Methanococcus vannielii SB: one gene and its partner. Each later gene encodes a partner of the first gene's protein in a complex. Links are inferred from orthologs where the notes say so. Each region holds a gene or a part of one and is shown on either strand. Other genes may lie near its edges. The genes, in order: pyrB and pyrI.

What was found.
Region 2: the proteins of pyrB (region 1) and pyrI are in contact, whole or in part, in a crystal structure (PDB 2BE9), measured with the Sulfolobus acidocaldarius proteins. The link is inferred for Methanococcus vannielii SB from one-to-one orthologs. Residues at the interface, in WP_011278411.1 of Sulfolobus acidocaldarius: Asn83, Leu84, Ala85, Asp86, Arg89, Lys103, Tyr104, Asp105, Gly106, Ala107, Arg109, Phe110, Glu113, His127, Arg169, Glu192; in WP_011278410.1 of Sulfolobus acidocaldarius: Asn115, Tyr117, Cys118, Ile119, Asn122, Asp123, Val124, Glu125, Ala126, Arg141, Glu143, Tyr144, Cys145, Glu146, Ile148.

Annotation. Positions count from the first base shown.
Region 1 is NC_009634.1:976,653-979,883, reverse strand. What follows is about bases 226-3,119. They hold pyrB (aspartate carbamoyltransferase), read left to right. Parts: upstream 226-1,165; coding sequence 1,166-2,074; downstream 2,075-3,119. Other genes in these bases: MEVAN_RS04900 (bis-aminopropyl spermidine synthase family protein), read right to left, coding at 2,738-3,119; MEVAN_RS04905 (30S ribosomal protein S8e), read left to right, coding at 2,239-2,625; MEVAN_RS04915 (DUF2304 domain-containing protein), read right to left, coding at 731-1,084; MEVAN_RS04920 (hypothetical protein), read right to left, coding at 444-644; cobM (precorrin-4 C(11)-methyltransferase), read left to right, coding at 226-431. Outside these bases: more of cobM, read left to right, coding at 1-225; more of MEVAN_RS04900, read right to left, coding at 3,120-3,231. UniProt on the Methanocaldococcus jannaschii protein: Catalyzes the condensation of carbamoyl phosphate and aspartate to form carbamoyl aspartate and inorganic phosphate, the committed step in the de novo pyrimidine nucleotide biosynthesis pathway.
Region 2 is NC_009634.1:481,793-485,095, forward strand. Bases 178-3,143 are described here. They hold pyrI (aspartate carbamoyltransferase regulatory subunit), read left to right. Parts: upstream 178-1,420; coding sequence 1,421-1,867; downstream 1,868-3,143. Other genes in these bases: MEVAN_RS02190 (phospholipase D-like domain-containing protein), read left to right, coding at 178-733; MEVAN_RS02195 (TfuA-like protein), read left to right, coding at 730-1,386; sucC (ADP-forming succinate--CoA ligase subunit beta), read left to right, coding at 1,984-3,072; MEVAN_RS02210 (hypothetical protein), read left to right, coding at 3,086-3,143. Outside these bases: more of MEVAN_RS02190, read left to right, coding at 161-177; more of MEVAN_RS02210, read left to right, coding at 3,144-3,303. UniProt on the Methanocaldococcus jannaschii protein: Involved in allosteric regulation of aspartate carbamoyltransferase.

The DNA of each region.
Region 1 (3,231 bases):
CGTCTCTTTTTGCAGCCGCTGCAACATTAAAATCCGAATTAACGCTTCCAGATGTATCACAAACTGTAATTATTACAAGACCTGAAGGGCGAACTAAAAAACCCGAAAAAGAAAGTCTAATCGCTCTTTCAAAACACAACGCTACAATGGCAATTTATCTTGGAACAGGAATGATAGAAAAAGTATGTGAAGAATTAATTGAAGGAGGATACAATAAAGATACAGCAGTTTCGGTTGTATATCATGCATCATGGCCTGATGAAAAAAAAATAACTGGAACTTTAACTGATATTTCAAAAAAGGTTAAGGAAGAAAAAATTACAAAAACGGCCCTAATCATAGTTGGAAATGCAATGAATCCGAAATTTTACGAATATTCAAAACTTTATGACAAAGATTTTGAACACGAATATAGGGGTGTAAAACAGTAAGATATTTAAAAATTAAATCAATTTTAATTCTTCTATTTTTTCCATTAAAATTTTTAAATCGGTTTTTTTTGAAATTTCTTTTTCATCTGCTATTAATTTATTTAAAAGAATTACTAAGTCAGTTATATCCTTTGAATTTTCAATTAATTCTTTTATATATTCTAAATCCTGAACATAAGGTGCTGTTTCTAATATTAATTCGTTATTTATCATTTTTTCACCTCTTAAATACCATTACGGTATTATAATATTTTATAATAATTTATAGTAGTTTTAGTACTTTATAACAATATTTTCAGTTATTCAACCTTTCTTTTAGATTTTCCTTCAAACCTATCTCTTATTGCAATTTCTGAAATAATTCCTGTAATTTCTCTTTCCAGATGTTCTGTTTTAACGTATGTTTTATATAGTAAAAAAAACAGTGCAATTATTCCAAAGTATACTAATACATCAATTCCTCTATCAATTCCAAGCGGTTTTGCAATATACGATAAATATTTTGGAAACACTATCATAAAAAGTATGGTAATCCCAAAAATTGCCCATAAAATAGCTACGAATGGGGAAATTGAACTTTTTTTAGCCTGTTTTATTAATTTTAATATTGCTAAAATACCTAAAAATATTCCAATATTTTGAACAAGTTCCATTAATTACACCTCGATATATTTATTTCTACAATAATTTTATATATATTTAATTTATAACTAATGAAAAATGCCGGTGGTTTAATGAGACATCTGATTTCAATGAGGGACATCGGGCGAGATGATATTCTTCGTATTTTGGAAGAATCTGAAAAAATGGAAGCTGTTTTAAATGAAAAGGGGCATTCTGATATATTAAACGGCAAAATTTTAGCAACTCTTTTTTATGAGCCGTCTACAAGAACGAGATTGTCTTTCGAAACTGCAATGAAAAGGCTTGGTGGAAATGTTATTGGTTTTACAGATATTTCAAATACTTCGGTAACAAAAGGCGAGTCTTTAACTGATACTATAAAAGTAATAAGTGGATACAGCGATTTAATTGTTATCCGGCACCCTTCAGAAGGTGCTGCAAGACTTTCAAGTGAGGTTTCAGGTGTTCCAGTAATAAATGCAGGCGATGGCTCAAACCAGCATCCAACACAAACACTTCTTGACTTATATACTATAAAGCGAGAAGTTGGTAAAATTGACGGCTTAAAAATTGCATTTATTGGCGACTTAAAATATGGTAGAACTGTTCATTCATTATGCCAAGCGTTATCTCTGTTTAAAAATGTGGAACTACGCCTTATTTCTCCAGATGAATTAAAAATACCAAGGGAAGTTTTAGAATATATTGATGGAAAAGTTTTACTGAGTGAAACTAGTGAAATTAATATTGAAGATGTTGATGTAGTTTACATGACAAGAATTCAAAAAGAGAGATTTATTGATTTAAACGAATATCAAAAAGTAAAAGGTACCTACAGGCTTTTAAAAGAGCACGTTTTGGAAAAAAATTTAATAATAATGCACCCGCTTCCAAGGGTAGATGAAATCGATTCAAAAGTCGATAGTTTAAATCAAGCAAAGTATTTCAAACAGTCTTTTTACGGAGTTCCGGTTAGAATGGCGATTTTAAGCCTTTTATCAAAAGATTTGCAAAAATAATCTGATTTTATATGTTTATTTTGGTAATTTATAACTTTTAAAAGCAGTTAATTTTTTATACTATTATGTCAATCACATATTATACTCGCATACTCTCTCAAAACATAGTATAATACAAAGGAAAATCACTATTTTTTTGAAAAATCAATAAATAAGGTGTAATTATGGCAATATGGCAAGGAACAAGTAAAAGAAAATCAACAGGCGCTAAATTAAGGCTTGTCACTAAAAAGCATAAAAGAGAAATGGGAAGGCCTGCAGTAGAAACACACATTTCAGCAGTAATCAAAAGGAAAATTGTAAGATGTAGGGGCGCAAACTTAAAAGTTAAGTTAGAAAAAACTAACTACGCAAACGTCTTTGATCAGGTAAACAAAGTTTGTAAAAAAGTTTTAGTAACAAAAGTTATCGACAACAAGGCAAACAAACACTATATTAGAAGAAACGTAATTACAAAAGGCGCAATAATCGAAACAGAAATGGGTAAAGCAAAAGTTACCTCAAGACCTGGACAAGATGGCGTTGTAAACGCTGTTTTATTATCCGAATAATCTAATTTTTATCTTTATTTTTTATATTACTCTTAATTTTTTTATTTTTTATATATTCATTTTAAATTATTTCAATTTAAAAAAATAGATGTTTTATTGTTATATTTTTAAGTTAATAATTATTTAATTCAGTATTTTCCTTTACTTTTAACCTTTTAACCATCGAAAATTTTTTTCCACCGCATTCACAGGTTAACTCCTCGATTCTTTTAATTTTATCCCCGACTTCATGGATTTTTTCGCATTTCATACACCTATAATATCTTAAAGTTGGTTTTAATTCTCCAGTGTATATTTTTTTAAAATCCACTTCAATTTTTTTTAAATTTTTCCCGATAAGTCGTGCTAAAAATGTAGTGTTTCCAATAATTTCGGTTCCTTCATAGAAGTTAAATCCTGGAATTAATTCATAAATTAGAAAGTTCATATTGTTAATTGACTTTTGAAGTTCAATGTATTCTTCAACGGGTTTATGGGAAAATGCAAGGTATAAAACACCATCATTTCCAAGTGCCTCAATTCCTCTTGACATAAATAACACTGCACCGTTTAACGTGTAGGGTGGATCGGTAAATACGGTATCAAATTTTTCATGCAGCTCTTTTG
Region 2 (3,303 bases), 490 kb from region 1 along the record:
TTTTTACTTCACTTACTAATAAAAACATATTTTTAGAAATTAATTAATACAATCATGTTTAAAAATATATTGTTTTTTAAAAAAATTAAATTTTAATAAAATTCGTTATAATTTGTTAAATATTTAAAATATGTAAAAAATGAAAGAGTTAGGGATTTTAATGGAATTTTTAAGTAATATATATCCATATATTGCCATTTTAAATTTTTTGATGTTATCCATGCTTTTTATCCTGTTTATAAAATATTCAAGCCTTTTAAGGAATTCTTTTAAATATTCGTATAGTAAAGTCTGTCCTGATGATAGAATTGAAGTTTTAAATGATGAAAAGTACTATTACTATATACTAAATAAAATAAAATCTGCAAAACGTGAAATTAATATAATAATGTTTTCGATATATAAAAGTGAAAAAACAGCAGAATTAATAAATGAGCTAATAGAAGCACGTAATCGAGGAGTTATGGTTCGTGTAATCTTGGAAGAAGACGTTGGCTCAAATATCCTTGCACAAAGTCGCCTTTCAAGCAAAAAAGTCCTTGTAAAATTTCACGATTCAAAAAAGACCCACAACAAATTTATTATAATTGACGATACAGTAATAGTTGGGAGCCACAACTGGACTGACAAGGCACTTTTTCAAAACAAAGAGTCCAGTATAGCTTTAATTAATAAAGTCGTTTTAGAGGAAGAGAAACGCTATTTTGAGTTATTATGGGGTGCTTCTGAATGAAAGTAGCAATTTTTTCAAAATTAACAGTTAAAGAAAACGAAATAAGGAGTATTATGAAATATTTTGATGTTGACATATATCCTCCAATAAAAAGAGGAGATTTAACTTTTGAAAAGATGAAAGAATACGGCGTTATAGGAATAATTGACGGGTGCTTTTTACAAAATACTGCTGTATCCCATAGGGAGATATTAAAAATCATGGAAAATGGAGTAAAAGTATTCGGTTCTGGATCAATGGGTGCTTTAAGGGCTTCAGAACTCGATACGTATGGAATGATTGGAATTGGGAAAGTTTATTATAAGTACAAATCAGGAATTGTTTTTGATGACGATGAAGTTGCTGTAACTTTTGATGAAAACTTAAATCAGATAACTTTTTCAATGGTAAGTTTTAGGGAAATGGTAAATAGTGCATTAGTTGAAGGAATAATAACTAAAATAGACGCACAAAATATTATAGATGCTGGAAAAAATTTATATTACCCATTAAGGACGTATGAAAATGCAATTAAAAAGGCAGGAATTTTAGAGGATAAAAAAGAAACGCTACTAAATTACCTTGAAAAACAAGAAGATATTAAAAGAAAAGATGCTTTTGAAATGATTTCAAAGATAATTGAATATGTAAACTGCAATATAAATATAGTTTAAGAACTTTAAATTTTTATCAAAAATAGGTGGAGCCATGAAAGTGGAACTAAAGGTAAAACCAATAGAAAATGGTACGGTAATAGACCATATCGAAAGTTCTAAAGCCCTAAAGGTTTATGACTTACTAAAAATTAATGAAAGTATGCCCGTAACTTTAGCACTTAATGTATCTTCAAAAAAAGGCAGTTTAAAAGATATTTTAAAAATTGAAGGTCTTGCACTTTCAAAAGCAGATGTAAATAAAATTGCCCTAGTATCTCCAAACGCAACCATAAATATCATAAAAGACGGTAAAGTAGTATCTAAATTCAAAGTAGGCATTCCAAATAAAATTGATGGAATAGTAAAATGCACAAATCCAAACTGCATTACAAATAAAGAAGGCATAAAAAGCAAATTTACAGTTGAACAAAAAGACACATTAAAAATAAGATGCGACTACTGTGAAAAATTTATCAATTCTATAATCATATCAAGATAATTAATATAAAGATAATTAATACCACAGTTAATTTAAAAGTAATTTTATACATTAATCAAATTTTTATATTTTAGCCGATATATTATTACTGAAACGAGATTATGTTGGTGATTTTCATGAAATTACACGAATACGAAGCAAAAAGAATTTTCAATGAAAATGGAATACCCATACCAAAAGGAATTGTTACAAAAACTAAATTAGAGGATATTGAAGGCCCAGTTGTAATTAAAGCACAAGTTTTAGTTGGGGGAAGGGGTAAAGCAGGCGGAATTTTATTTGCAGATACATTAAATGAAGCAAATTCAAAAATAGAATCTTTAATTGGAAAAGAAGTGAAGGGTGAACATGTAGAGTCGCTTTTAATTGAAGAAAAGATTAAAATCTTAAAGGAATACTATGTTGGAGTTGTAGTTGATAGAAATGAGAAAAATAACGTAGTTATCTTTTCAACTGAAGGCGGGGTAGATATCGAGGAAATTGCAAGGACGTCCCCTGAAAAAATTATAAAATACCCTGTTGAAGCAGGTAGTGAATTTTTACCCTACAATGCAAGAAATATGCTTAAAAAAGCAGGTTTAAGTTCTGAAGAAATACCAAAAGTTGCAGATATAATATGTAAGGTATATTCTGCATTTAAAAAAATGGATGGAGTACTTGCAGAAGTAAATCCGCTTGTAATTACAAGTGAAGGGAAAATTCTAGCTGCAGATGCTGTTTTAAATGTTGATGATGATGCATACTTTAAACATTCTTACATGGAATTTGAAGAATTTAAAAAACAAGAAAAGTCAGAATTTGCATACGTTGAGCTCGATGGAGATATTGCAGTTATAGGGAACGGTGCTGGGCTTACACTTGCTAGTATGGACGTTGTAAAGGAATTTGGTGGAAATCCTGCATGCTTCTTAGATATTGGCGGGGGGGCCACAAGAGAAATTGTAAAAAGTGCACTTTTAAAGGCTACTGCTAGAAATAGTGTTAAGGGCGCATTTATAAACATCCTTGGAGGAATTACAAGGTGTGATGAAGTTTCAAAGGGAATAGTAGATGTTTTAAAAGAAAAGCCGGAACTTAAATTTGCAGTAAGAATGATGGGAACCAATGAAAAAGAAGGAAGGGAAATACTAACGAAAAACAATGTAAGTTATGAAAATTCAATGGAAGATGCCGCAAAAGCACTTACAAAGATAATAAACAATTAAAAAATTTAAAGGCGTGGTCTTTTTGTTTAGCCTGTATCGAAAAAAGAAGGAAACTGTTGTATCACGGGAAAAATACGAAAATATCAAAAAAATATACTTAGATACTAAAAAATCGTATTTAGACTTAGAATCCAAATATAAACATGAAGTCCACACGAATAACCAATTAAAAGATATTTTATCTAAAAAAGACATGGAACTTGAATATTTACATCATAAGCTAAACGAACT